Regions from separate parts of the Mycobacterium sp. HM-7 genome, predicted to be linked through region 2. Evidence: predicted binding sites of a transcription regulator. Region 2 holds the regulator's gene; each other region holds the start of a gene.
The links. The regulator LexA, encoded in region 2, represses DNA repair genes until DNA is damaged. The targets are predictions, from matches to a motif close to CGAACANNTGTTCG.
Positions count from the first base shown of each region.

Region 1: a site for LexA is predicted at 2,373-2,386, ahead of ACWW1C_RS25040 (HNH endonuclease signature motif containing protein). Genes of this name have one in related genera too.
Region 3: a site for LexA is predicted at 4,917-4,930, ahead of ACWW1C_RS21955 (error-prone DNA polymerase). Genes of this name have one in related genera too.
Region 4: a site for LexA is predicted at 2,682-2,695, ahead of ACWW1C_RS16920 (DUF222 domain-containing protein). Genes of this name have one in related genera too.

Region 1 covers NZ_CM132657.1:5,181,815-5,189,180, reverse strand. Annotated here, with positions in the region: gene ACWW1C_RS25050 (nitroreductase family deazaflavin-dependent oxidoreductase) at 1-420, shown strand, start outside; gene ACWW1C_RS25045 (hypothetical protein) at 553-876, shown strand; gene ACWW1C_RS25040 (HNH endonuclease signature motif containing protein) at 910-2,367, opposite strand; gene ACWW1C_RS25035 (MMPL family transporter) at 2,725-5,775, opposite strand; gene ACWW1C_RS25030 (TetR/AcrR family transcriptional regulator) at 5,889-6,452, shown strand; gene ACWW1C_RS25025 (alpha/beta hydrolase) at 6,449-7,366, opposite strand, start outside.
Region 2 covers NZ_CM132657.1:2,427,952-2,435,317, forward strand. Annotated here, with positions in the region: gene ACWW1C_RS11665 (DEAD/DEAH box helicase) at 1-786, shown strand, start outside; gene ACWW1C_RS11670 (acyl-CoA dehydrogenase family protein) at 884-2,041, shown strand; gene ACWW1C_RS11675 (sunset domain-containing protein) at 2,216-4,420, shown strand; gene lexA (transcriptional repressor LexA) at 4,485-5,174, opposite strand; gene ACWW1C_RS11685 (LysM peptidoglycan-binding domain-containing protein) at 5,437-5,910, shown strand; gene nrdR (transcriptional regulator NrdR) at 6,022-6,486, shown strand; gene ACWW1C_RS11695 (alpha/beta fold hydrolase) at 6,493-7,366, opposite strand, start outside.
Region 3 covers NZ_CM132657.1:4,560,857-4,568,222, reverse strand. Annotated here, with positions in the region: gene ACWW1C_RS21990 (iron-containing alcohol dehydrogenase) at 1-809, opposite strand, end outside; gene ACWW1C_RS21985 (DUF2784 domain-containing protein) at 972-1,388, shown strand; gene ACWW1C_RS21980 (DUF998 domain-containing protein) at 1,420-2,070, shown strand; gene ACWW1C_RS21975 (GNAT family N-acetyltransferase) at 2,233-3,474, shown strand; gene ACWW1C_RS21970 (Lsr2 dimerization domain-containing protein) at 3,610-3,807, shown strand; gene ACWW1C_RS21965 (nitroreductase/quinone reductase family protein) at 3,956-4,384, shown strand; gene ACWW1C_RS21960 (BlaI/MecI/CopY family transcriptional regulator) at 4,406-4,834, opposite strand; gene ACWW1C_RS21955 (error-prone DNA polymerase) at 4,945-7,366, shown strand, end outside.
Region 4 covers NZ_CM132657.1:3,507,957-3,515,322, reverse strand. Annotated here, with positions in the region: gene ACWW1C_RS16930 (Ig-like domain-containing protein) at 1-1,356, opposite strand, end outside; gene ACWW1C_RS16925 (helix-turn-helix domain-containing protein) at 1,518-2,414, opposite strand; gene ACWW1C_RS16920 (DUF222 domain-containing protein) at 2,699-4,096, shown strand; gene ACWW1C_RS16915 (F420-dependent biliverdin reductase) at 4,320-4,736, opposite strand; gene ACWW1C_RS16910 (SDR family NAD(P)-dependent oxidoreductase) at 4,769-5,527, shown strand; gene cbiE (precorrin-6y C5,15-methyltransferase (decarboxylating) subunit CbiE) at 5,575-6,711, shown strand; gene cobM (precorrin-4 C(11)-methyltransferase) at 6,708-7,366, shown strand, end outside.

The DNA of each region.
Region 1 (7,366 bases), 2.8 Mb from region 2:
CTGTTCCGGCCGACGGCGCATCACCTGGACCAGCTGGTCAGCAAGCTGACCGGTGGCAAGCGTAGTTTCGCCGGGATTGCGGCGGGCCTGCCGACCGTCATCCTGACCACCACCGGCGCAAAGTCGGGAAAGCCGCGCACCGTAGCACTTTTGGGAATTCCACACTCCGACGGCGTCGCCGTCGTCGCGGCCAACTACGGCGATGCCAGACACCCCGGCTGGTATCACAACCTCAACGCGAATGCGGCCGCGACGGTGACGCTCGACGGTGATACCTGGGACGCCACCGCCCGCCTGGCCAGGCCCGGCGAGCGCGAAGAAATCTGGGCGAGAGGTATCGATCTCTACCCCGGCCTCACCAAGGAACGGGAGTGGGCCGGGAACCGGCAAATCGAGACGTTTGTTCTCGAGCGACGGTGAGTGGCACACCAGGTCACTGACCCCGGCGGCGTGCAGACCAAGAATGTCCCAAGCGCCGGGCTGCATGCTTCATTCACCACAAAGCAGCAGATCGACGACAGTGTCGCCGAACAAACAGAGAGGTCGAGTCACATGACGCGACGAATCACACGACTGGCCGCGGCGGCACTGTTGTCCGGCGGAATGAGTCTGGCCGCCTTCGGATTGAGCGCCGGCACCGCCCAAGCAGAACCCTCCTCGGGTACCTGGTGTCCGGGCCAGCCGGTCCCCGGAGGCTTCACCGAGGTCGACTGGGACTGGACGACCTGCCACCGGTACAACTTGGTACATCGCGGAACGCCACCTCAGGTCGTTGGCATGACCGCGGAAGACGGCTGGTACGGCGGCCACCCCCACTACCGCACCGTCGCGGGCGAGAACACCAACGCGACCTGCCAATTCTTGGGGTGCCCGTAGTGAAATCGATTGTGAGCGGCTGCATTTCTGCAATCAGAATGGTGCGGGTTCATCCCATTCCTCTGCGGCCAAGGCCATTTCGAGTTCGCGGCACCGGCGCCATTCCTCGCCGGCGATGCGTTCTTCGTTGACCATGCGTGCTTGGTTGACGAGTTGTTGGCGTTCTTGGGCCCGAGTGCGTTGGCGTTTGGGCATGCAGTAGCCGCGCGCGGGTGTGCGTACCGGTTGTTCGGCGATCTCGGGTGTTCCGGTGGGTATGGCCAGTTGTGGATACCAGTGGGCGCCTTCGGGTTTGGTGATGTAGGTGTGCCCGGTGGGGGCGACCCAGACGACGGTTCCGTCGGGGTATTGGTGGTCGCTCCAGCCGTGGAACGTTTTCAACAAATGGTGGAACCGGCATAGGCATTTGAGGTCCGAGGGATGCGTCGGACCGGCCGGATATGGCACGGTGTGGTCGAGGTCGCAGGCCTCGGCGGGCCGGTCACAGCCCGGGAACCGGCAGGTCAGGTCCCGGCAGCGCACGAACTCCGCGAGCTTGGCCGAGGGCCGGTAGCGGGGTTCGGCGGCATCCGGCGGTAGGTCCACCTCGCGGATGGTCGCCCCCTCGGCGAGCCGCGCCACCTGCTCGGCGGGGATCTGCCCGTACCCGGGCAGGAACCCTGGGGCCTGCCCATCCGCTGCCCCAGGCGTAGCGATTACGTGGATGACCGCGCGGGTGCCGACGGTCGGGCCCAGCGGTTCGGCCGCGACCGCCGCGGCGGGGCAGTCGGATTGCCCGCACTCGCACCGCAACCGACCGCCGCGGGCGAGGACGTCGATGGCCGCGGCACGCCGCTGATCATGGCTGCGCGGATCGTCCGTGCAGACCCCGCGGGCCAAGTCATCCAGGACAGCGTCCAGCACGGCGGCGGTCGCGGCATCGACCGTTCCGCAGATGCTCGCCGCCCCCGGGCCGCAGGGGCGAATGTCGAGGTAGCGGGCCTGCGACGGTGGTCGAGGTGCGTGCACGCCCGCCTGGTCGGACGCGGCGATGATCGCGTCGATGCGTTGTTCCATTTTCGGTTTCGACAACCGCCCCCACGCCACGATCTTGGCGGCCAGGTCGGCGTCGACCTGCCCGGCGACGTCGTCGTCGATGATCAGGTCGGTGCGGGCGACGATCATCGCGACCATCACCGCATCGATCAGGCCTTTGGCGTAGACGGCCGCCACCTTGGGCAGGCGGGTGCGCAGCATCACCGCCCGATCCACCTGCGCCTGCGCCCGCTTGCGGGACACCCCCAACGCGGCGGCAACCTCGACCACCAGCCCGGCATAGCCGTCGATCGCCCAATACCTCTTCTCGATGTCATCGTCGGGGGCTCGCAGCTCCCACAGGTCACCGATCGCCGCCAGTCGGCGGGCGCCGGCGGCGTTCTCCTCCCGGGTCGAGAGGGTGATCGCGTCGACCGCCGCGGCCGCGGCGTGGGGACCACCAAATGATTCGCTCATGTGTTCGAACATACGCTCGCCCGCCGACATGAAATGGCGGTCGCGGCGAGCGTGTCATCGCCGACGGTTAGGGTGTCTAAATAGAAGGGGCGCAGCGTGATTGGAACCGACAGACCGCTGCGGGAAGGGTGGGGCTGGATCGTCGACGGTTAGCTCGGCTAGCCACCCAGGCCTCGGGGCGACCCGCCAGGGGAGGACGGCCCACCGAACAATCCACGGACCGCGACAGTCGGACCGGCACGTACCGGTTAGTCGACCTAATCGTCAAGGATCGTTGCGCGGACGGGGGAGTGCTGTAGCCCAAGGCGGGATGGGCTCGGCAAGAAATGCCGAGCCCACCTAACCGTCGAGGATCGCCTAGGGGTGCGCGCTGGGCTTGCTCGGCCACCAGATGCGGTTGCCGATCATGGCCATGGCCGCCGGGACCAGCACGGTGCGCACCACGGTGATGTCGATCAGCAGGCCGATGCCGATGGTGAACCCGATCTGCAGCAGGTTGATCACCCGGCCGCTCATCAGCGCGAACATGGTGAGCGCGAAGACGATTCCGGCGGTGGTGATGACGCTGCCGGTGCTGCCGAAACTGCGCATGATCCCGCGGATCATCCCGTCGCCGGACTCGTCCCGGATGCGTGCGGCAAACAGCATGCTGTAGTCCGCGCCGACGGCGATCAGCGCCATGAAGGACACCGGGAACACCGACCAGTCCACGTCGACGCCGATGATGTGCTGCCACACCAGCACACTGACTCCGGCGGCGGCGGTGAATGACAGCGTCACCACCGCGACCATGAACACCGGCGCGAGGATGCTGCGCAGCAGCACGACCAACACCAGTAGCACGCCCAGGATCGCGACGATGCCGTACAGGGCGAAGTCGTGCCACACCTGGTCCCGCATGTCGGCCGACAGCGTGGCCAGACCGGTGGTGGCGAAACGTGCTGTCTGCAAGGAGGTTCCGGAGGCGGCCTGAGTCGCGGCCGGGGCCAGTGCGCGGGACGTGTCGAGCGCCTGGGCGCTGTACGGATTGATCTTCCAGATCACCAGCATGCGCGCTGTCTTGCCGTCAGGGGAGAACAGCAGGTCCTGGGCGGCCCGGAACTTCGGGTCGGAAAAGCCCTGTGGCGGAAGGTAGAAGCCGCTCGCCGGGCCCTCGGCGGTGTGCGTGCTCAAGGTCGTCAGATAGTCCGTCGCCTGGCCGAGTCCGTCGGTGAGTCGGCCGGACATGTCGACCACCCGGTCCACGCCGCCCTTGACCTGGTCGAGCCCGACGGCGAGGCGGGTCATCCCGGCGCTGAGCTGATCGGCGCCGCGCACCAGCTCGGTCAGCTGGACACGGGCCTGCGCCGGTGAGCCGCCGGGCAGGTTCGACACCATTTTCTGCAACGTGGCCAACGCATCCCGGATGGCGGGCTCGGCGGCCCGAACCTTGTCGACGGTGACCTGCGGGATCGCGGAGAGGTGCTGGGCCTGCAGCAGCGCTCGGCTGACCGCGCCATTGGAGATCGCGTCGAGGTCGGCGATGTCCGCGCGGGCCCGGCTGCACACCGGGTTCAGCAGACAGTCCGGACCGGGCTCCGGCGAAAGTGCCGAGCCGAGTGCCGAACTCACCAGTCGGCCGGCGTCGGCGACCTGCGCGTTGCCGTCGATGGCCTGCAATGCCGCATCGAGCAATCCGGTGGACGAACTCAGATCGGCCAAGGCCGAGCGCACGTCCACGGTGCCGTCGGTCAGAGTGGCGAGGCCCGCGCCTGCGGCCTGGTATCCGTCCAGGACCTGATGAGCCAGTCCGGTGACTTGCTTTATGCCCGAGACCAATTGAGGAATCTGGGTCACCGCGGAGGCGGCGCCGTCGCGTAACTGGGCGGCGCCGGAATCCAGCCGGTGCATGTCGGGGACAGCCTTGGTGACCTGAGTCTTGGCGTCGCCGAGCCGGTCTGCCACGATGCCGGCCTGGTAGCCGATGGTGGTCTGCGGCAACTGTTTTCCGGCCGGCCGCGTCATCGAGCGGACGTACGCGATCTCGGGCATGCCGGCGAGGCGTCCGGCGACCCGGTCCAGCGCGGCCAGATCGTCGGTGTTCCGCATGTCGTGGTCGGCTGAGACGATCAGGTATTCGGGCGCCGCCTCGTTGACGCCCCAGTGCGCGTAGGTCTTCTGGTAACCGATGGCGCTCTCGGTGTTGTCGAGCTGCATGGAGTTCTCGTCGAAGTTCACCCGGAAGGTCGTGAGAACCGATGCGGCAGCGAGCAACAGCACCATCGACGCCGTCACCAGCACTCCGGAGCGGCGGATCATGGTCGATCCGATCCGGCGCCACCGGCGGTCGTTGAGGGGCCGGGGTTCGGCCAGGCCACGCCTTCCCAGAAGCGAGAGTAGGGCGTAGGGCAGTGACATCGAGACGGCCAGGCCGACGACGATGGCAATGGCGATCGGCGGACCGGCGGCCTTGAACATGCCCAGCTCGGTGAACCCCATCGCCGTGGCGGCCGCTGCGATGGTCAGCATCGACGCGATCAGGATGCCCGAAACCCGCTGTCCGGCTTGCGCTATCGCATCGGTGACGGGCACCTGGCTACGCCGGGCCTCGTGATAGCCCGCCAGGATGAAGATGGCGTAGTCGGTGGCGGCACCGAGCAGCATCGCCGTCATCAGGGAGATGGTGAAGTTAGAGACGGTGAGGACCCCGGTCATGCCGAGCAGTGACACGATCGGGCGGGCCACGCCGAGGGCGATGCCGATGGTCAGCAACGGAACCATGGCAGTGGGCAGGGACCGATAGACCATCAGCAGTACCAGTGTGATCAGCAGGACGGACACCGCGGTGATGATCAGCAGTGAAAAATCCATGGCGCTGAACAGATCTGCCAGCGTCGGTGACGGCCCGGTGAGATACACCCCGACTCCGGGTGGTTTGGGCAGCGCGTTGAGCTGATCGCGGATATCGATGGTGTTCTTGTGCGCCTTGGTCGATCCGACGTCACCGGTGCCGGCGAGGACCAGGTTGATCGCCTTGTGGTCCGGGCTGAGCGCGATGTCGCGCAACTGCGGATTGTCGTAGGTGTCGAGCACGTAGGCGACGTTGGTCTTGTCCCGCTGCAGGGTGGTGACGATGTTCCGGTACAGGGCTTCGTCGGCCGCGTCGATGCCGTGCTCATCGACCAGCACCACGCTGCCGACAGCGGACGACCGGGGGACGCCGAAGGCGTCGGACATCTCACGTAGGGTCTGCGCCGCCTTGATGTTGGTCGGCATGAACGGCGCCGAGCGCGCTGCGACGGTCTGCTCGAGCTGCGGGATGGTCACGTTCAGGAGGCCGGCCAACGCCACCCAGAAACCGATGATCAACCACGCCCATTTCGCACAGAAACGGCTGGTGGTGCCGAAAAACCGGCTGTTGTGTCCCACCCGGACCCCCTCGATTCGAGACCCGAACTACACCGTTCGGTCTACTATTGAGGGCAGACGCTAGTAGACCAATCGGTATGCAAACAATGCTGTAGGACAGGGAGTTACGTCACATGAGTGCCCGCGATCGGCTCGTCGTCACAGCCATCGATCTGATTCGGCGCCAGGGTGTTTCGGGTATGGGGCTCAGTCAGCTGCTCGAACGCAGTGGCGCCGCGCGCCGGTCGCTGTATCTGAATTTCCCCGGCGGCAAGGCCGAACTGGTCGCCGATGCGACCGCATCCGCGGGTCGCATGATGGCCGATGTCATCGACGGCCTGATGAAAGATCGCGAGCCCATTGGCGCGGTCCGGGCTTTCGTCGAGATGTGGATAGCCACTCTGACCAGCAACGACTTCGCCATCGGCTGTCCGATCGTCGCTGCCGCCCTGGGCCGCAGCGAGGCTCCTGAGGCGGCCGACGCGGCCGGTGCGGTCTTCGTCGACTGGGAGAACCGCATCGCCGCCCGGCTGGAGTCCGCGGGTTTGACGGCCGAGCAGGCGGCCCGGCAGGCGACGTTGACGGTCGCCGCCGTCGAAGGCGCGATCATCGTTGCGCAGGCGACCCGGTCGGAACTGCCGCTGCGCAGGGTCGAGGAAGCGCTCGTCGAGTCGGTGGAGCAGCTCCTGAACGGTTAGTCGGCCAGGCAGCCGGAGATGAACCGCGCGATCCGGGCATACGCCTGGCGGCTTTCGGGCAGCCCCGGAAATATGGCCGGAAACGCGTGCAGCTGGCGCGGCCAGGCCGCGACCTCGCATGTGCGTCCGGCCTGGCTCAGCTTCTCTTGCATCCGGATGGCGTCACACAGCAGCGCCTCCGACGCCGAGGCCACGATGAGTGACGGCGGCATCGTCTCCATGGGTCCCGACATGGGTTCCAATCGCGCAATCAGATCTTCTGTGGCGCAGACCCGTGCGGTGATGACGGGCAGGGCCGTGGCGATCCCGAACACGTCCGTCACGGCGTTCGGATGTACCCGGCGTGCCGCGTTGTCCAATTCGAGCAACGGCGAAATACCGACAACCCCTGCGGGAGTGGGCAAGCCGTGCTCGGGCGCGCGCTGTGCGGTGGCGAACGCCAGAAAACCGCCGGCCGAGTCGCCGGCGATGACGACCTTCGCCGGATCGATGCCCTGGCTCAACAGGTGCCGGTATGCGCCGAGGCAGTCCTGGATGGACGTCTCCAGATCGACTTCGGGGTACTGCCGGTACTCGACGTGCACCACCGGCAACGTGGTGACCCGGGCCAGGGTGGCGACGGCAGGGATATGGGTGTTCAGATCGCCGAGGACGAAACCGCCGCCGTGGAAGTAGAGGATGACGCCGTCCGCCGTCGAGGCAGGCAGTTTCAGAAGGGACACCGACTCGACCGGCAGGCCGTTCCAGCTTTCTGCGACCAGCCGGAACTTCCGGTAGGGCCGGACCCGCTGTAGTCGGGCGATCCCGTTCACCCGGCGTCCCACGCGCTCGATGCGCAGAGACGTGGCCTCGAACTCCGCCGCGGTGAGGGCACGAATCAGGATGCGGGCCAGCAGGAGATTCGCGAAGAAGTG
Region 2 (7,366 bases):
ATGCTCTTCTCGGCGACGCTGGACAACGGCGTCGACAAGCTGGTGCGGCGCTTCCTGTCCAACCCGATCACGCACTCGGTCGACGAGATCGACGCGCCGCCGCCCGCCATGACCCACCACGTCTTCCACGTCTCGAACACGGCGGCGAAGCAGGAACTCGTGCACCGGCTGGCGTCCGGCACGGGCCGGCGCATCCTGTTCATGCGGACCAAGCACCAGGCCCGCAAGCTGGCCCGCCAGCTCACCGAGGCCGGCGTGCCGTCGGTGGACCTGCACGGCAACCTGTCCCAGCCGGCGCGTGACCGCAACCTCGCGGCCTTCAGCGCGGGGGATGCGCGGGTGCTCGTTGCCACCGACATCGCGGCGCGCGGTGTCCACGTCGACGAGGTTGAACTCGTCGTGCACGTCGATCCGCCGGCCGAGCACAAGGCTTACCTGCACCGCTCGGGCCGCACGGCCCGCGCCGGCAGCGCCGGTGACGTCGTCACCGTCGTGCTGCCCGAGCAGCGCAAAGACGCCCAGCAGTTGCTGCGCAAGGCGGGCATCACCGCCCGGCCGCAGGAAGTCGTCGCCGACTCGGCGCCGGTGCAGGCGCTGGTCGGCGAGATCGCGCCGTACCGGGCTCCCGCGCCCAAGGAGGCTCCCGCGCCTCGCGGCGGTAACCGTCCGGCCAAGACGGCGACCGCCGGCCAGGGCCAGCGCCGTCGTCGGCGTTCGGGTGGCCAGCAGGCGCCGGGTCGCGCACAGTCGGGTCGTTCGCAGTCGGGACGTACCCAGGCCCGGTAGTCCGCGCCCGGCGGCGCGTCGCATGTGGGCCCGCTCACAACCAACCGCCCGGTTGGGATAAGTTGTTGTCAAACTTATCCAGTACCGGAGGTCTCGCATGGGTGTCATCAAGTACGACCGCACGTTGTTCGAACCCGAGCACGAGCTGTTCCGCGAGTCGTACCGGGCGTTCCTGGAACGGCACGCCGAGCCCTACCGCGAGGAATGGGAGAAGGCCAAGATCGTCGACCGCGAGGTCTGGCGCGAGGCCGGTAAGCAGGGATTTCTCGGCATGGCCGTGCCCGAGGAGTACGGCGGCGGCGGGAACCCGGACTTCCGCTACAACGTCATCGTCAGCGAGGAGACCGCGGCCGGACGGCACAGCGGCCTGGGCTTCACACTGCAGAACGACGTCATCGCGCCGTACCTGCTGGAACTGACCAACGAGGAGCAGAAGAAGCGCTGGCTGCCCGGCTTCTGCAACGGTGAACTGATCGCCGCGATCGCGATGACCGAGCCCGGCACCGGCAGTGATCTGCAGGGCATCAAGACCCGCGCGGTCAAAGACGGCGATCACTACGTCCTCAACGGCTCGAAGACGTTCATCACCAACGGCATTCACGCCGACCTCGTGATCGTGGTGGCCTGCACCGACCCGGACAAGGGCGCGCAGGGCTTCAGCCTGTTCGTCGTCGAGCGCGGCATGGCGGGCTTCGAGCGCGGCCGTCATCTCGACAAGATCGGGCTCGACGCCCAGGACACCGCCGAATTGTCGTTCACGGACGTCAGAGTTCCGGCCGAGAACCTGCTCGGGGTCGAGGGCATGGGATTCGTATATCTGATGCAGAATCTGCCCCAGGAGCGCATTTCCATCGCCGTGATGGCTGCGGCCGCGATGGAGGCCGTACTCGAATCGACATTGCAATACGCCAAGGAGCGTAAAGCGTTCGGCAAGCCGATCGGCAGCTTCCAGAACAGTCGATTCGTGTTGGCCGAACTGGCGACAGAGGCCACTGCGGTGCGAATCATGGTCGACGAGTTCATTCGTCTGCATCTCGATCGAAAGCTGACAATCGACCAGGCGGCGATGGCCAAATGGTATTCGACGGAGGCGCAGGTCCGGCTGGTCGACCGGTGTCTGCAGCTGCACGGCGGCTACGGATATATGCGCGAATATCCCATTGCGCGGGCATTCCTGGACTCCAGGATCCAGACGATCTACGGCGGTACCACCGAGATCATGAAGGAGATCATCGGCCGCGGATTGGGCGTTTAGCTAATTGCCGACGCGAATTTATTCGCATATCGAAGCGCGACACACTGGCGCGTCACCGCCCGATATCCCGCACGATGGGCATGAACTGAAGCAAAGTTGACAGAATCTCTCAATCAAGAGAGTTTGTCTGACGGAATTTGTATCCGGAGTTTTGCCAACCGCGGGAGGAATTCGATGACCGGGCTGCGAACCCGTGGCGGATGGGCTGGTGTCGGGGCCCTTTCTGTCGCGGTGGCATTGCTCATGGCTCCGACGGCATTGGCGACACCGGAAGGCGACGCCGACGCGGCGATATCCCACACCTGGGATGCCGCGGGCGGTGACACGGGTGAGCTGGGCGCCAAGGACGGTGACGTCTACCAAGTCGGCGCGGGATACGCGCAGAACTTCGCGGGCGGCAAGATCTATTTCACCGAGAGCACCGGTGCCCATCTCATTTACGGCGCAATTCTCGACAAGTACCAGGCGCTGGGCGGCGCCGCGGACAGCGATCTCGGCTTCCCGACCATCGACGAGGGGGCGGGCAGGGCCACCGACAGCCGCAACAGCACGTTCAGCGCGGCCGACAAGCCGGTCATCTTCTGGACGCCCGACAACGGCGCCTGGGTCGTCCGCGGCGCGATCAACGCGGCCTGGGACAAGCTCGGCGGTTCGGCCGGCACTCTCGGCGTGCCCACCTCCGACGAATCCTGGAAGGGTGACGTCGTCTCCCAGCCTTTCACCGGCGGTGAGGTGAGCTGGAACGCCAAGACCAAGGCATTCACGACCTCGCCCGCCGATCTGGCAGGCCAACTGACCGGGCTGGACGTGCCGGGCGACGCGACGACGGCCATCGCCGCGGCCCGGCGGGCCGCCGGGGGGCCGCAGGGCACCCTCGGTGACGAGCAGGGCGCCCAGTACAAGGTCGGTGACGGCGTGGCGCAGAACTTCGCCGGCGGCACCATCTTCTATTCGCCGGCGACCGGCGCCCACGCGGTCACCGGCGACGTGCTGGCCAAGTACCGCGCGGCCGGTGGGCCGCAGGGCGATCTCGGATTCCCGGCGAGCAACGAGACCGACGGCGGCATTTCGCCGACGAGTCGGATCGCCACCTTCGCCGCGGCCGACAACCCGGCGATATTCTGGACACCCGAGCACGGCGCGTTCGTCGTCCGCGGCGCGATGAACGCGGCGTGGGACAAGCTCGGCGGCGCCACCGGGAAGCTCGGCGCGCCGACCGCTGACCAGACGGTGAACGGCGACGTCGTCAGCCAGAAGTTCACCGGCGGCTCGGTCTCGTGGAACAAGTCCAGCCGTGCGTTCAGCACCGAGCCGGCGGAGCTTGCGTCGCAGTTGAGCGGTCTGCAGGTGCCCAGCGTCGACCTGCCGGGCGGCGTGACCTCCCAGTCCGACGAGGCCGGCAAGTGGTACGAGTTCCACTGGTGGTGGCTGCTGGCGATCATCCCGCTGTTGCTGGTGGTGGTCGGCATCGTGATCGCGGCCCTGCTGCGGCGCCGGCGGGGTGCCGGTCAGGAAGTCCCCGATGACCAGGATGCGTACGACTACGACGACCACGAGTTCGGCGACGGAGAGTACGGCGACCCGCAGTACGCGGACGGCGGCGTCGACAGCGAGTACAGCGACGAATTCCCGGCGGAGGACCAGCAATTCGACGGCCCGCACGGTGGCCCCGCGTTCCAGAGCAACCCGGACGTCATCGACACCGCGCCGACGGTGTACCCCGATTTCACGGCCGAGCAGCCCGCGGACGAGCCGGTCGCCGGTGAGCCGGACGCCGATGCTGAGACGCAAGCCGAAGTTGACGCCGAGCCCGTCGACGCGGCCGAGCCCTACGAGCCAGAGCCGCAGGCGAGCGACGCCGATGGCGCTGACGAACCAGCCGATGAGCCGACGGCATCGGTGCAACTGCCGGACGCGCTGCGTCGCGGTGGCGCGGCGGCGGGTCTGACCGCTGCCGGGTTGGCGGGCTTCGCGGGCCTTCGGCCGCGGAATCCGGGCGACCGAGCCTGGGCTGCGCCGGCTGCTGCCGACGCCGGGGACCAGGACGCTGATGAACGTGCGCCCCAGCCCGAGGAGCAGGTCGCCGAGGCCGAGCCGCACGTCGACGAGCCGCCTGCGATCGCGACGCCCGCGGAGGACACCGCGGCCGGCCCGGCCAGCGGCAGGCATCACGCGCTCGGCGCGGAGGAGCCCGAGACCGCGCAGATGTCGTTCCGCGTCGCGACCGGTGCCGAGCCGCCCGAAGGTTACGTCATCAAGGCCAACACCAAATCAGGCCTGTACTGGGTGCCGGGGGCTCCCGGATACGACGACGCCGACGTTGAAATCTGGTTCGCCAGTGAGGAATTCGCGGTCACCAACGGATTCGTTCGAGGCTGACCGTAGACGGTTGAGCCCCGCTGCGAGCGACTGCAGCGGGGCTCACCTGTAGGTCCGGCGGGCGTCAGATCTTGCGGATGACGGTCACGACCTTGCCGAGGACGACGGCGTCGTTGCCCGGGATCGGATCGAATGCCGGGTTGTGCGGCATCAGCCACACCTGGCCCTTGGCGCGCTTGAAGGTCTTCACCGTGGCTTCGCCGTCGATCATCGCCGCGACGATGTCACCGTTGTCGGCCACATTCTGCTGCCGCACGACGACCCAGTCGCCGTCGCAGATCGCGGCGTCGATCATGGACTCGCCGACCACCTTCAGAAGGAACAACGAGCCCTCGCCCACGAGTTCTCGGGGGAGTGGGAAGACGTCTTCGACGGCCTCCTCGGCGAGGATCGGGCCGCCGGCGGCGATCCGGCCGAGCACCGGGACGAAGGTCGGCTCGGGCAGCGCGTCGGAACCGGCGACATCGGTGGTGATGGTGGCTCCGGTCGCGTCGTCGGCGCCGCGGACGTCCACGGCGCGCGGACGGTTCGGGTCCCGGCGCAGATAACCCTTCTTCTCCAGCGTGCGCAGCTGGTGGGCCACCGACGAGGTTGACGTGAGGCCGACGGCATCGCCGATCTCCCGGATGCTGGGCGGGTAGCCGCGGGTGGTCACCGAGGCGCGGATCACGTCGAGGATGGTCCGCTGACGTTCGGTGAGGCTGCTGGATCGTCCGCCTGTCTGGGTGTCCGGGGTATCGGTGCTGTCGCTCATAGGGACGAATCTAGCCCAGTGCACCCGAATCATCAAACATGTGTTCGAGATGGCCGGATCGGCGTGTCGCGGGCGGGATCTGGTTGTGACGCCGGTTGTGACGTGGTGAAAGCGGTGACGAAGTCGCGGAACGGAACTTGTCGGTGGGTGGTCGTATCGTTCGCAACAGTTCGATCACATGTTCTACCGTTCGAACGTTTGGGCGATATAGTCGAACATAAGAGCGATCGAACCTATGTACGAACTCCTGAGAGGAACCGACATGACCGTCATCACCCGCGAATACCCGACCGACGTCGTCGTCCGCACCGTGCCTCGGCGTGGAGATGTGAATCGTCAGCGGCAGGCCCGGCTGCGGCCGGCCGGTTCCCGTCCCTCGGGTGCGGCGTTCCGGCACCGGGGCACCGGCGTGCTGACGTCTCGCGCCTCGCACCGGAGCAACCCGATCACGCCGTTGACGACGGTGATGCTGGCGCTGGTCGCGGCGGGGATCACCGTATGGCTGGGCCTGGTGGCGCAGTTCGGGGAGGCCGTCCAGCCGACCTCGTCGGCCGCCTCCGTGCCCGCGCAGCTCGCGGTGGTCCGGGTGCAGACGGGAGAGTCGATTCAGCAGGTGGCGCGGCGGGTGGCGCCCGACGCACCGGTCAGCGCCGTCGTCGACCGCATCAAGGAACTGAACAAGTTGCCGTCGGTGGCGCTGAACGCCGGGCAGACGCTGATCGCGCCGGTCGGCTGAGGACAGCCCGTGCGCACCTCGATCGGCACGGCGCCCGGCCGCGTCAGAGCGGCACGGGTAGGCTCGAGACCGTTCGAAACGGTCGATTGTCGGTGCGGCGAAGGAGCGGTGATGCACTGTCCGTTCTGCCGGCATCCGAACTCGCGTGTGGTCGATTCGCGAGAAGCTGATGAAGGGCAGGCGATTCGGCGTCGCCGGTCGTGCCCGGAATGCGGTCGCCGGTTCACCACGGTGGAGACTGCGGTCGTTTCGGTGGTCAAACGCAGCGGAGTCACCGAACCGTTCAGCCGGGACAAGGTGATCAAAGGCGTACGGCGCGCGTGCCAGGGTCGGCAGGTCGACGACGACGCCTTGAATCAATTGGCGCAGAAGGTCGAAGATGCGGTGCGGGCCACCGGATCTCCCGAAGTGCCGAGCCATGAGGTCGGGTTGGCGATCCTCGGGCCGCTGCGCGACCTGGACGAGGTCGCCTATCTGCGGTTCGCGTCGGTGTACCGCTCGTTCTCGTCCGCCGAGGACTTCGAACGCGAAATCGAGGCGCTGCGGGCACACCGCGGCGTGACGTCGTCGGGCTGACGGCCGCTAGGTCGCGCTGCGTTCGTCGGTCTCGAGTGCGTCGAGTACCGCAACCTTCGTATCGAGCGGGGCGTCGATCGATTTGGCGGTGACGCCGGCCTGCAGGAGGCCGCGCAGGGCATCGCGGTCGTAAACCGATGGCGTGGTCGTGTCGATGAAATTCTCGACGAGCGCCACGAATCGATCGGGGTCGTCATGAAATGGGAAATGTCCCGAGTTGTCGAAGAATTCGAGCCGGGAGCCCGGCATCGCCGCATGTGCCAGTTCTCCGTGGGCAGCCGGGATGACGGCATCCTGGGTGCCCCAAACCAATTGCACCGGAATGGCTTCGGTCAAATAACATCGGTCCAGCATCGTCACCACCTGGCCGCGCCAGTCGACCACTGCGCGTAGCGTCCGGGCGAAGGCGGATGAGGCCTTGGGCTCGGGCAGGTCGTTCAGAATTCGCAGCATGTTCGGCAGGTCGTGGCCCAGGCCGGTCGACCCGAGCAGCGCTCCGCCGAGGCGCCCGGCGAGCTGAAGAGCCGGCAGTACCAACGGGATTCGCAATAACGCCAGGGCCTCGGTGCCCAGTGGCAACGCCGCGAGCCGCAGTGCGATGTTCACGTCGCGGGTGACACCGCCGGCACCGACCAGTACCAGGCGATCGATCAACTGCGGGAACTGGTAGGCGAACTGCATGGCCACGCCGCCGCCCAACGAATGACCGATGACCGTCACGCGGTCGATGTCGAGCACGCTGAGGAGGTCCCGCATGCCGTTGGCGTACGCGGCAACCGAATAGTCGGCGCGCGGCTTGTCGGACTGACCGTGACCCAGCAGGTCCGGGGCGATGACGGTGAACCGCTGGGCGAGGCGCGTCTGCACGGTTTCCCACGTC
Region 3 (7,366 bases), 2.1 Mb from region 2:
GCGGCTTGCGCCATCAGCACCCGCGCCGGCATGTCCTGCGGTCGCTCGATGGTGCTGACCAGGTTTTCGGTGACCATCACGACCGACCGCAGTGCGTGGTGGTCGGTCAGCTGGTTGTGGCCCAGCGATACGAACGCTTCGATGCCGTGCGTCAGTGCATCCAGACCCGTTGCCGCATTGAGCCATTCGGGCATGGTGGTGAGCAGGCGGGGGTCGATGACGGTGATGTCGGGGACCAGGGCACGGCCCAGGATGGTGATCTTGGTGTTGTGGGTGGTGTCGGTGACGATGCAGAACTGCGAGACGTCGGCGCCGGTGCCCGAGGTGGACGGCAGCACCACCAGGGGCGGGATCGGCGCGGTCGCCTTGTCGACGCCGGCGTAGTCGAGGATGTGGCCGCCGTTGGCCGCCAGGATCGCTATGCCTTTGGCCGCGTCGATCACCGAGCCGCCGCCCAGCGCAATGAGCACATCGCAGCCGTGCGACCGGTAGAACTCGTGGCCGGCGGTGACCTCGTGGTCTTTGGGGTTGGGGGTCAGAGCGCTCCACACGTGCGCCTCGACGCACTGGGCACGCAGGTGCCCGACCAGCTCGGCCACCCAGCCGGCCTCGATCAGGCCGGGATCGGTGACGAGCATGGGCCGCAGCCCGCCCAGGCGGACGGCGGCGTGCGCCGCCTCCGCCATCGAGTCGATGCCGAACACAATCTCAGGGGCGTGGAACTTCAACAGCCGCGTCGGCACAGCCGTCGCCGCCGTCGTCGCCGCGATCTGCGCGGGCGCCACCACATCGAGTCTCACCAGACCCATCCCTCATCCTGTGATCCAGGTAACACGCCCAGCCTACGGCGTGCCGCGGTCTGGACCAATGTGCGCCTGGGTAGGTCAGTACCTACCCGATCGGGTAGGTAGCGCGGGTCGACGGGCGCGGTGGTTGCTCTGCCGGTTTGCCGGTTTGCCGGCCGGGTATCCATGTCGCAGCAGCTACGCCAGTTCGAAGAGGTCGGGACGATGCCGTATTCCGCGATCGCAGTAGCGGCGGTTGCCGCGCATTTCGCCTTCCTCGGCTATCTCGTCGCCGGCGGGTTCCTGGCGTGGCGTTGGCCCGTGACGATCTGGCTGCACGCGCTCATCGTCGGCTGGACCCTGATCATCCTCACCGGTGTCGTCGAATGTCCGTTGACCGCCATCGAACGGTGGGCGCGCGACGCCGGCGGCATGGCACCGCTACCGCGCGCGGGGTTCATCGACGACCACGTCGCGGGTGTGCTGTATCCCCGCGGGTGGGGGGTCCTTGCCGGAATGGCAGTGTGTGCGGTCATTTTGGTGTCATGGCTCGGACTGTGGCGCCGCCACAATCGAATGCCGAGCCGTTCTCATGTTGCTTGAGCAAGAACGCCGAGTTGCCGGGTGGACTTTGGTGACCGCCGCGGGGGCTCCTGCGGTACTGGTGGCGGCAGCAGTCGTCGCCAGGGACGTCCTCACGACGAGTTATGACCCGCTGTCGGAAACGCTGAGTGTTCTCGCGGGACGAGGCAGTGGCCAAGGGATTATGACTGCCGGATTCATGTTGAGCGCGGTCTGTCAGATCGCGACAGCCATGGGGCTGCGTGTGCTGCGACTGTCTGCCCGGGTTGCACTGGCGATCGCCGGGTGCTGCGGGCTTGTCGTCGCAGCCTTCCCGGTCACGGTGAGCGCCAATGAAAGTACCCATCTGCTGGCGGCCGCGAGTGGCCTCATCGCGTTGGCGCTGGTGCCGATTCTGGGTATGAGCAGCGCGTCGACCACACCGCTGGTATGCCGTCCTCGTTGGGCGCTGACCGCGACGCTGGTGCTGTGTGCCCTGGTTCTGTGGGTGTATTTCGAGGCCAACCACGGTGTCTTTCTCGGCCTGGCCGAACGGCTGACGGCGGTGGCGGAGCTGGCGTGGCCGCTGGTGGTCGTGGTGTTTGCGAGGCAGCGGAACACATACACGGCTGCCGGAAACGCCGTTACCCCAATCCCCTTCCGCGCAAACGTATTCGATTCGAGATCGCTACCGGAAGTGGGGTCACACGCCGACGCGGCGTAGCCGGCGCGCGATTGGGGATTGCGGTCGCGATGCAATCATCGGCATCTCATAGCTGTCGGCCGTGCTGGGTATGCGTCACCGGCTTGACTGCGCGCTCAGTCTTTCTTTGCTGCAAGGAAATTCAGATGACTCGCCATGCGCCCCTGTGATATCCGTTGGTGCATGACTGATTTGACGCTGCGCTCTGTGAGCGACAGCGATGATTTCGATGCGTTCATGGCGACGTCCTACGGGGTGTTCTTGCAGGATCCGCAGCAGGATGAGATCGACCTGATGCGCGCCTTCACCGAGTACGACCGCACGTTCGGCTTCCACGACGGCACCAACTGGGTCTCCACTGCCGGGGCGTTCAGGAAGCAAGTGGTACTGCCCGGTGGTGGCACAACACCAGTGGCCGCCGTCACGATGGTCACCGTCTCGCCCAGCAATCGGCGCCGCGGCCTGCTCTCGGCGATGATGCGCCACCAGCTCGAGGACATCCGGGCGCGTGGAACCGAGGCGCTGGCAATGCTGTTCGCGTCTGAGGCCACCATCTATGGGCGCTTCGGCTATGGGATGGCAGTGCCGGTGGCGGAGCTTTCCGGCAAGGTACGTGAACTGGGATTCCGGCCGGATGTCCAGCTGGGCGACGGCTCGGTGACGCACGTCGACGCCGAGACATTGATGGCGAGGGGACCCGAGATCCACCAGCGGGCGATGATGCGGCGGCCCGGACTGATGGAGCGGCCGCGCCCGTGGTGGGACAACTGGATCCACGACAACGAGGTGCGGCGCAAGGATGCCGGCAAGCTTCGCTTCCTCCTGCATCACGAGGCCGACGGCACCGCGAGCGGATTCGCCATCTACCGGCCTAAAAACAGGTGGACAGACCGCGGCCAGCCCAACAGTGAACTCCAGGTTCAAGAAGTACAGGCGACCAATCACCGTGCGTACGCCAAGATTTGGCGTTATCTCCTGGATATGGATCTGGTCAGGACCGTCACTTACGACGGTGCTGCCGTCGATGAGCCGCTCCGCAGTCTGGTGGCCGACCAGCGCGCCCTGGCGTGCGAAGTCAGAGACGGTGTTTACGTCAGGCTGGTCGACGTGCCTCGCGCACTGACGTTGCGCGCTTACGCCGCTCCTGTCGATGTGGTGCTGGATGTCGTCGACGAGGTCTGTGCGTGGAACACCGGTCGGTGGCGTCTGCGTGGCGGCCCTGACGGTGCCGAATGCGAAACCACCACCGCGCCGGCCGATATCGCGATCGCCACGCGTGAGCTCGGTGCTGTCTACCTCGGCGGTGTGAGTCTGCAGGCGCTGGCGACCGCGGGCCTGGTGGAAGAGCTGACCCCGGGTGCCGTGCACCGGATCGCGGTGGCGTTCGGCTGGCCTGTCGCACCCGGCGTGCCCGACGACTTCTAGTCCGGTGCCCGTGCCCTTACCACCTGACCAGCCGAAATAAAAGAGGCGAAAGCGCGTAGTCCGTCGCGTGACGCTCCGCTAGCTTCTCCGGGGAGACGTTGCAGGCTGTCGTGGTTTACAGGGGTGAATGTTCCGGTGGCGAAACGATATTCAACGACATGGACCGATGATCTGGACGGCTCGGCCGCCGCAGAGACGATCGAGTTTTCCATCGATGGGGTCACGTACGCGATTGATCTGTCCGACGCGAACGCGCTACGGATGCGCGGCACGTTCGAGCCCTACATCCGGGTGGCCAGCAAGGCCAGCCGTCGGCGCGTCCGAACGAGCTGACGTCTGGAACAGCCGTCATGTGGAGTGCCTGCGGATGAACGGCCATGAGATCGGGCGTCATGACCAACGTTGATGTATACCGATCGGTCTACTAAGCTGCTCGGGAGGTCACCAACAGGTGGTCGGGCCTTCGAGTACGGAGACGGTCATGAGTAATGCCAGCCCGGACAAGACGCTGCGCAAGTTCCGCAGGGAACGTGCCATCGGCCGTTATGTGCTCAACCCGGTGGTGAAGGGGCTCACCAGGCTGGGTGTGCACACTGCGTTGGCCACGGAACTGGAGACGATCGGTCGCAAGACCGGACAGTTGCGTCGGGTTCCGGTATCAGCCCAGTTCGACGGCGACGGTGCTTGGGTGATCTGTCAGCACGGTACGCGGTCCGGTTGGGGCAGCAACATCACCGGCAATCCGAATGTCCGCGTGCGCCAAGGGAATCGGTGGCGCACCGGCGTTGCGGAATTCAGGCCGGATGACGATGTCGTCGCGCGCGGCCGGAAATTCGGTCGAATGGGGGCCGGGATGGTGAAGGCGCTGGAAACCACTCCGGTATCCGTCCGGATCGACTTCACCGACTGAGCGGATACGGACGTCGCCCGGTCAGGCGCTGAGTCGGGGACTCAAACGCGCTGGGCGACTGTCGGTTTCGTGTGCGTTGGGGTGGACGGCGGTGAGGGCGCGGCGAAGTACGTCGAGCTCGTCGGCCGCGACCTGCGTGACGAAATGCACCAGCGCCGCGTGCCGGTCGCTCTGCTCGGCAGCTTGTCCGAGCGCGTCGACCATGAGACCGGCCACCAGCTGATCGCGGCTGTGCGCGGCGACGTAGCGGTGCGCGCGATCGTGGCGCAGTTGTAGGACCACGCCCTTGCCGGCAAGTCTGCGCAGCACCGTCATGACGGTGGTGTACGCGAGTCTGCGCTCCGCGCAGATGGCTTGGTGAACCTCGCGGACGGTCTGCGGCCCGTCCGCGGCCCAGAGGTGATCCATCACTTCACGTTCCAGATTGCCCAAGTGCTTCAGCCTGGTCATCTTCCGTCCCTCTCCGACGCCCTCGGGGATTTAGTCGCGCGCGAGCCGGTCGGAGTTCCCGTGGGCTTGCGCATCTGGCGGTCGAACAAAGTTTCGAATATTGTGGGGTGGTGGGCTGGCACAACGGGCCGCCGAGCTGGGCGGAGATGCAGCGGGTGCTCGAGGGTAAACCTCGGGTGGCCGGTGCTTCTCCGGAATCGCCGGCCGACGGCGGTGACAGCCCGGCCTGGTCGCGCAAACGCGGTGACTATCAACCGGTGAACCGCCCGGCGCGGCCGGTTCCGTCGGTGCCGTACGCCGAGTTGCACGCCCATTCCGCGTACAGCTTCCTCGATGGCGCCAGCACTCCGGAGGAACTGGTGGAGGAGGCCGTCCGGCTCGATCTACGGGCCATCGCACTGACCGACCACGACGGGCTCTACGGCGTCGTGCGATTCGCCGAGGCCGCCAAAGAACTCGACATGGCGACGGTTTTCGGCGCCGAACTCTCGCTCAGCAACACGGCTCGCACCGAATTGCCCGACCCGCCCGGTCCACATCTGCTGGTCCTGGCCCGCGGACCCGAGGGGTATCGGCGGCTGTCCCGGGAACTGGCCCGGGCGCATCTGGCCGGCGGCGAGAAGGGGGTGCTGAGTTATGACCTGGATACCCTCACCGAGGCCGCCGGCGGACACTGGCAGATTCTCACCGGTTGCCGTAAAGGTCATGTCCGCCAAGCCTTGTCGGTGGGTGGCCCGGATGCGGCAGCGGCTGCCCTGAAAGACCTCGTGGACCGGTTCGGTGCGGACCGGGTGACTGTCGAACTGACACACCACGGGCACCCGCTCGACGACGAACGCAATGCCACGCTGGCTGCGCTGGCGCCGCGGTTCGGTCTCGACGTCATCGCCACCACTGCCGCGCATTTCGCCGCACCGTCGCGGGGGAAACTGGCGATGGCGATGGGCGCCATCCGGGCCCGCCACTCGATGGACGAGGCCGAAGGCTGGCTGGCCCCGCTGGGCGGTTCCCATCTGCGGTCCGGGGCAGAGATGGCCCGGCTGTTCGCGCACCATCCGGGTGCGGTTACGAACGCCGCCGACCTGGGGGAGCAGTGTGCGTTCGAATTGCGGCTGATCGCACCGAAATTGCCGCCGTTCGACGTGCCGGAAGGGCACACCGAGATCAGTTGGCTGCGCGAGTTGGTGGCGAAGGGGACGACCCGTCGCTACGGCTGGAAGCCGGATGCGGACAGGGAGAAGGCGTACCGGCAGATCGAGCATGAGCTCAAAATCATCGAGCAGCTGGAATTCCCCGGCTACTTCCTGGTGGTGCACAGCATCACCGAATTCTGCCGGGAGAGCGACATCTTGTGCCAGGGTCGGGGATCGGCCGCCAACTCGGCGGTCTGCTACGCCCTGGGGATCACGAATGTCGACCCGGTCGCCAACGAGCTGCTGTTCGAGCGGTTCCTGTCCCCGGCGCGCGACGGTCCACCCGACATCGACATCGACATCGAATCGGACTTGCGCGAGAACGTCATCCAGTTCGTCTACGAGAAGTACGGCCGCGATTACGCGGCGCAGGTGGCCAACGTCATCACCTACCGCGGCCGCAGTTCGGTGCGGGACATGGCTCGGGCCCTTGGCTTTTCGCAGGGGCAGCAGGACGCCTGGAGCAAGCAGATCAGTCGGTGGAACGGGCTGGCCGACTCCCCGGATGTCGAGGACGTTCCCGAGGCGGTGATCGACCTGGCACTGCAGATCAGGAATCTGCCGCGGCACATGGGAATTCACTCCGGCGGCATGGTGATCTGCGACCGCCCGATCGCCGACGTGTGTCCGGTGGAGTGGGCGCGGATGGAAAAGCGCAGCGTGCTGCAATGGGACAAAGACGACTGTGCGGCAATCGGTTTGGTGAAGTTCGACCTGCTCGGGCTGGGCATGCTCTCGGCGCTGCACTACATGATCGACCTGGCCAGAGAACACATGGGCCTCGAGGTGGACCTGGCCAAGCTGGATCTGACCGAACCCGCGGTGTACGAGATGTTGCAGCGCGCTGATTCAGTCGGGGTGTTTCAGGTCGAGTCCCGGGCGCAGATGGCCACCCTGCCGCGGCTGAAGCCCAAGAAGTTCTACGACCTGGTGGTCGAGGTGGCGCTGATCCGGCCCGGCCCGATCCAGGGCGGCTCGGTGCACCCGTACATCCGGCGGCACAACGGACTGGAGAAGCCGGACTGCGAGCACGAGTCGATGAAGCCCGCGTTGGACCGGACCCTGGGCGTGCCGCTGTTCCAGGAGCAGCTGATGCAACTGGCCGTCGACTGTGCCGGCTTCACGCCGGCCGAGGCCGACCAGCTGCGCCGGGCCATGGGGTCCAAACGATCCACCGAACGGATGCGGCAGCTGCGCGGGCGGTTCTACGACGGCATGCGGGAACTGCATGGCATCACCGGACCGACAGCCGAGCGGATCTACGAAAAGCTCGAAGCCTTCGCTAATTTCGGCTTTCCGGAGAGTCACGCGCTGAGTTTCGCGTCGCTGGTGTTCTCCT
Region 4 (7,366 bases), 1.1 Mb from region 2:
GAGCAGCGCCAGGTTCTCGGCATCGACGCCGCCGACCAGGCCGAATCGCTGTTGGGCGTGCGCCAGCCAGGCTTGCTTGAGCGCTTCGATGGCGGCCTGCACCTGTGGGGTGTTGACGATTTCCTGGGCCTTCTGTTCCAGCGCGATCTGGTCGGCGGTGCCGAGCGGGCTCGTCGGTTTCACCGTGACCGCTATTTCCTGCGTGGTGGTCGCGCCGCCGTCGGGTGCGAACAACTTCAGCAGATTGAGGTGGAACGGATTGCCCGGCCGGTCATCGACCTTGACGGTGAATGAGTCGGTCCCACCGGTGAAAGCTGTTGTGTCGGTCGGGGTGTAGGTGAAGGTGCCGTCGGGCCGGATCGTCACTGTGCCGTTCTTGGGGCCGCTGGTGACGGTGTAAGTGAGCTTGTCGCCATTGGCGTCGGTGGCGTTGAGGTTTCCCGTGATGACCCCACCGAAGGTCTGGCTGATCTCGGTCTGCTTGTAGGCGATCTTCGGTGCGGCGTTGAAGAAGGTGTTGCCGATCTCGCGGCGTATCCAGCCGAAGAGGGTCCACAGCACCGGCGCCTGCGGCGGAGCGGCGGGACTGGTGCCGGCGTGCGGGACCAGTCCGATGGCGCCGAGCAGGCTGGACACCACCTGGGTGACGACGTTTCCGCCCGTTGCGGCCGTCGACACAGGTTGTGTCGTGGTCGTGATGGAGGTGGCCGCAGCGTTCAGGGCCGACGACACGGTCGTGACGGCAGATGAGACCGAAACATCCTGAGCTGCAGCTGGTTTCGGTGCAGTCGCCGCTGACGTCGGTGCGGTTGCGGTGGCTGTGATGGGCTTGGTGGGCTGCCGCGGGGCTGCGGCGGCGGGCTGCGCGACCGTGGCCGCGGGCTTGGTCGCCTCCGGGGTGCGACGCCGGCTCTGGCGTGCCTTCGTGGTCGCCGCGACGGCGGTCTCGGATGCCTGTGCGGGCAGTGGTGTCGTCGCGGCCGGCTTCTCATCCGGGACGGCGGTTGCCGGTTGTTCCGCGGCGGCTGCGTCGGCGGGCTTGGGCGCCGCACGACCATCTGCCTTGTCCGGCGTCGTGGCAGACGACGTCGTCTGGTCGTTCTTTTTCGATGAATCCTTCTGCCGCTTAGGCGTTTTCACCTTCTTGGCGGGCTTCTGCTTGCCGGTTGACGACGGGTTGTCCGCGGACGACGCGGACGCGGACGTGGCGGTGTCGGCCAGGCAAATGCCGGGACTGTTGGCGACGGCTACGCCGATGCCCAAGGCAACCGCCAGTGCTCCGATGCGACCGACAAACCGGGCATGTCCCGATCCGGCCGAGCTTCCAATGCGATGCAGCGTCGTTGCCGTGTCCATCTACGCTCCCAATGATGACGAATAATTGTCAGTTTATTGCCAAATAATTGGCGACGGGCAGATGGTATGCATCCGGATCGTGGCGGCGCAAGCATTGATTCCCGGTGAGTGGGTCATCGAAGTGCCCGCCGGGCAGCCGACGGGGCGCGGGTTGGCGATGGCTAGTGCTGGCTGAGCTTTGCTGCGGCCGAGCACAATTCGTGGATGTATCGCGCCCGATCGGCGGCACTGACCGACGGATTCAGTGGTCCGAGCTGAATCTCGTAGGCGGGATGGCCGGCGGCGTTGTCCACGGCGGTGCTCAGATAGCTCACGGCGAGCGGCTCGGGCGATTCGAGCTGTGCTGTGCTGTAAGGCTTTCCGCCCAGGCTCACCAGTGTCTCGAAAACCCGCTGCCGGAGCGCACTGCGCCGCGGGTGTTCGGAGAGCAGCTCGGCGACGTCGCCGAGCACCCCCAGCACTTCAGGGTTGGAGTCACCGAAATCGAATATTGCTACGCCGTCCTTGCGCAGCTGATCGAGCATGTTGCCGAAGTCGGGGCGCAACTCTTGCGGTGCGCCCGCGAGCCACTGCTGTTGACTGGCCGCGTCGCGGCGGGCGATCACCGATGCGCCCGCCGGCGGCGTCAATGGCAGTCGCACACCGACGCCGACACCGCCCGGGATGTGGCCGACGCCGCGCACCACGCTCACGAACGTCATCTCGGTGGTGCCGACCATGGCCAGCGACACGCCACACTTGGTGGCGTGGGCCAAGTCGTGCAGGACCTCGGTGTGGTTCTCCGGTAGGGGCAGGGCGTTGTGCACGGCCGCGGCAACCCCGAGCATGCCCGGGCCGAGTGTGTAACTCCGATCGGCAAGGCGCACAACCCAACCGGCGCGCTCCAGGGCCAGCAGGATCGAGGTCACGGTCGCGCGGTTGAGCTCGAGTCGGGACGCGATGGAGGCCACCGAACTGGGTTCGGACTGTTGCGCCAGGAGTTCGATGATGCTGACGACGCGGTCGGTGGGCGGTGAGCCCGCCCGTGCGCCGTCTTCCAGCGGAGTGCCGCGTGACATCGATGCTCCTGCCGGTCTGGGGGACGCTGAGCATCTTATGACGAATAGTTGTCGCAGTTGTGGACCGTAGCCCGTGTAATGGTCGGTTTGGTGAATGGCTGCGGTCTCGGTGTCGCGACTGCGAACATTTCGCCGACCGGGTGCTGGCCGTCGATCAGGTTGGTCTTGTCCTGAGCGGTCGCGCGCCAAAAAACTTTAATCACTTTGTTCGCGCTGGTCACAGTGGTAACTAGCGTCACGCTTCCCGGTGTTTTCTTGTCGGTGGTTCGAACTATTGTTCGAATATGGCTACCGACCGCGCCGCTGTCCTGACCGCCTACGCGGTGCTCGAGGACGCGGTCGCGGCGGTGAACAACCTCGATTACACCGGCCTGGACATTCGCACTTTGTTGGAGGTGCAGTCCCGCCGCGAAACGGTGAAGTGCGCCGCCGAGGCGGTCGATCAGCAGATCCTGGCCGCTGCCCAAACTCAGGCCACGGCGAAAGAGATCGGGGCCAAGGATTGGCCTGAGGTGTTGCACATCCGGCTTCGCATCAGCCGGGAGGAGGCTCGCCGCCGGGTGCGGGACTGCGACAACCTCGGTCCGCGCTCGGCCATCACGGGCGAACCGTTGGGCCCGGTGTGGGAGTTGGTCGCCGCCGCCCTGGCCGAGGGTGCGATCAATGGCGAGCACGTGCAGGTGATCACCAACTTCTTCACCAAGGTGCCGCTGTGGGCGGCCGATCCGGTCACGGTGTTGCAGTGCGAGACGGATCTGGTGGCCGATGCCAGGGTCAAAACCCCCGAGGATTTGCGCCGCGCTGCGCAGAAACTTTTGTATGAGTTGGATCAGGACGGGCCCGAACCCAACGACGACGAGCCTGACCCGAAACGCTCGTTTGTCATGGGTAAGCAGCGGCCCGACGGCCGCACCGACGTCACCGCCCAACTCGACCCGGAAGGGCGGGCCTACTGGGAGGTGTTGTTCGACAAGTACGCCGCCCCGGGGATGTGCAACCCCGCCGATCCGCAGCCTTGCTTCTCCGGGACGCCGACGCAGGAACAGATCGACAACGACACGCGCACTGTGGCGCAGCGGCAGTACGACGCCTTCAAATTCGTGGGCCGGATGATGCTGGCCTCCTCCTCCGGGGTGCACAACGGCTTCCCCGTCGCGGTGGTCGGCACCTGCACCGTCGCCGAGTTGGAAAAACGTGCCGGAGTGGCTTTGACCCACACGGGAACGAAACTGCCGGTGAAGGATTTGGTACGGATGGCTGCCCAGGGGTCGGACAACTACCTCGCGGTGTTCGACGACCACACTGGCCAACCGCTCTATCTGGGCCGGGCCGCGCGCACCGCCAGCACGGCGCAGCGGCTGGCCCTGTTCGCCCGCGACCGGGGCTGCACCCGCCCCAACTGCACCGCCCCCGCCTCCCGGTCGCAGGTGCACCACATCACCAACTGGCGCGACGGCGGCCTCACCAACATCGACACCATGACCCTGGCCTGCGGCTGCGACAACCGGCTCGCCGACACCGGCGGCTGGCGCACCACCATGGGCCCCGACGGCCGCACCCACTGGACCCCACCACCACTACTCGACGTCGGCCAACCCCGAACCAACCACTACCACCACCCCACGCTCTATCCGGCGGAGAACGGAGACGATGGCGGCGAAAGTGACAGTCCTGCAAGGTGATACGGCGTCAGTGACGCACAATGACACGACACCACGTCGCGACGGCGGTGCCGCATGCGCTGCGGCTGCTGCGTGCCGCGGGTTCTGCACGTATTAAGGTCAGTGCGTCGACTGCGGACCGGCACATCCGTCGTCCGGAACCGTTGGAAAGCAGAGCGATTGCGCTGGGCGTCGAACCGTCACCACGATCGGCAGGTCGCCGGAGAAGAACCTGAAAAGTTGACTAAGCCTCGCCGCGGTCCAGTAGCTCGCTGGAGCCGAGGACGCGCTCGACCCGGACCTCGATCACGACGCGCCGGGGATTCACGCGCGGGGTGCGGTAGCGCTGCGCGTACCGCAGCTCGGCGTCGCGGACGTCGTCGACGTCATTGCTGACCGTCGACTTGCCTTCGAGAGACAACCACCGGGCGCCGTCGACCTGACTCAGAACGGCGACGCCACGCTGGGCGGCGTTGAGTGCCTTCTGTGAACCGCCGGTGGTGATGACGCGCGCGATGTGGGTCTTGGGGTCGAAGGTGAAACCGACAGCCACGACGTGCGGTGAATTGTCGGACCGCAGGGTGGTCAGCATCGCCAGATGACGCTCGGTGAGGAATGCCAGCGCGTCACTGGTGAGCCGTGTCGTTGCCTTCGCCATCATGGTCAAAAGTAGCGCAGGTGATAATCGCAGCCGTGAACGACACGGCGGATACCGGCGGCGAGGTCGTCGTCATCTTCGGCGGCCGCAGCGAAATCGGCCTGGAACTGGCCCTCCGGCTGGCGCCGGGCAACACGGTGGTGCTCGCCGCGCGCCGGGCCGATCAGCTGACCGACGAGGTGCGGGCGGTCCGCGCGGCAGGCGCCGCCGAGGTGCAGACGTGCGAGTTCGACGCCGACGACCTGGAGTCGCACGCCGCACTGGTCAGCGCGATCGAAGCCGAACACGGGCCCATCGGCACCGCGGTCCTGGCTTTCGGCGTCCTCGGTGACCAGGCGCGGGCCGAGGACGACGCGCCGCACGCGGTGGCCGTCGTGCACACCGACTACGTGGCCCAGGTGAACCTGCTGACGCTGCTCGCGCAGCGCATGCGCGCCGCCGGCCGGGGTCGGCTGGTGGTGTTCTCATCGATCGCCGGGGCGCGGGTCCGCCGCGCCAACTACGTGTACGGGTCGGCCAAGGCGGGTCTGGACGGCTTTGCCTGCGGGCTGGCCGACGCGCTGCACGGCACCGGCATCCAATTGCTCATCGTGCGACCCGGCTTCGTGATCGGGCGGATGACCGAGGGCATGGACCCGGCGCCGATGTCGAGCACTCCGGCGCAGGTCGCCGAGGCGGCCGCGACAGCACTGCGAAAGGGCAAGTCCGCCGTCTGGGTACCGTGGGGGATCCGGCCACTGATCTTCGCGACTCGTTTTGTGCCGAAGGCGATCTGGCGGAAGATGCCAAGGTGAGCGGGAACGAAGGCAGGATCACGGTCGTCGGTATCGGCGCCGACGGCATGGCCGGGCTCGGCCAGGCTGCGCGCGACGAACTCCTGGGCGCCACAGTTATTTTCGGCGGCCCTCGGCAACTGGACCTGCTGAACGCGGCCGTCACCGCCGAGCGCCGGGCCTGGCCGTCGCCGATGCTGGCGGCGTTGCCGACGGTGTTCGACGGGCTGGGGGATGTCCACGCGGTGGCATCCGGCGACCCGATGCTGCACGGCATCGGCGCCACCCTGATCCGGCTGTTCGGTCGGGATCGCGTCACGGTGCTGCCGCACGTGTCCTCGGTGACCCTGGCGTGCGCGCGGCTGGGCTGGAGCGTCCAGGACACCGAGGTGATCAGCCTCGTCAATGCCGCACCCCACACCGCGATGCGACTGGGCGGACAAGCCATCGTGCTGTCGAAGGGAGCCGACACCCCACGGGCACTGGCCCGCCTGCTCACCGAAGCCGGCCGCGGTCAATCGGAATTCACCGTGCTGGAACAGCTCGGCGGGCCGGCCGAACGCGCCACCGCCGTGACCGCCGAGGACTGGGACATCGCAGACCCGGAAGTTGACGCGCTGAATGTCATTGCGGTGCGGTACGTCCCCGATCTGCGGGTCGGAGCGGCGTTGCCGGACAACGCTTTCGCGCACGACGGGCAGATCACCAAACAGCACATCCGCGCGGTGACCATGGCCACGCTGGAGCCCCGCCCGGACCAAATCCTCTGGGACGTCGGCTCGGGCTCGGGCAGCGTGGCGATCGAATGGTGCCGGGCGTCCGGTGGTCGCGCCATTGCGTTCGAGAGCCACGACGTGCGCCGTGAGCGGATCGCCGCCAACGTCACCATGTTCGGCGTCCGCGTCGATGTCCGTGGCGCGGCGCCGGAGAGTTTCGCCGACGTGGCCGGCCCGAACACCATCTTCATCGGTGGCGGCCTGACCCAGCCCGGGCTGTTCGAAGCCTGCTACGACGCCCTCGAATCCGGTGGCAGACTGGTCGCCAATGCGGTGACGGCAGAGTCGGAAGCCTTTGTGGTGCAGCTCTATTCGAAGCTGGGTGGCGATCTGCGCCGTTTCCAGCACTATCACGGCGAACCGATCGGCGGCTTCACCGGTTGGCGCCCGGCATTGCCGATAACCCAGTGGACGGTGGTCAAAGAATGACGGTGTACTTCATCGGCGCGGGGCCCGGCGCCGCGGATCTCATCACCGTGCGCGGGCAGCGGCTGCTGCGGTCGTGCCAGGTCTGCCTGTACGCCGGCTCGATCATGCCCGACGATCTGCTGGCGGAATGCCCGCCGGACGCGCGGGTCGTGGACACCGGTCCGCTCAACCTGGAACAGATCGTCGGTGAGTTGGTCGCCGCGCACGAGGCGGGCCTCGACGTGGCGCGCCTGCACTCCGGGGATCCCTCGATCTACAGTGCCGTGGCAGAACAGTGCCGCCGGCTGGACGAGCTCGGAATCGCCTACGAAATCGTCCCTGGTGTACCGGCTTTCGCCGCCGCGGCCGCGGCACTCGGGCGCGAGCTGACGGTGCCCGGCGTGGCCCAGACCGTCACCTTGTCCCGGGTGGCGACGCTGTCGACCGCGATGCCCGACGGCGAGGACCTGGTGTCCCTGTCCAAGCCCGGTGCCACCCTGGTGCTGCACTTGGCGGCCGCGCAGATCGACAACATCGTCCCGCAGCTGATCGAGGGCGGATACGGTCCGGAAACCCCTTGCGCGGTCGTGGCTTTCGTGAGCTGGCCGACCGAGCAGGTCATCACCTGCACGCTGGCCGAACTGGCCGAGCGAACGAAGTCGGCGGGTATCACCAA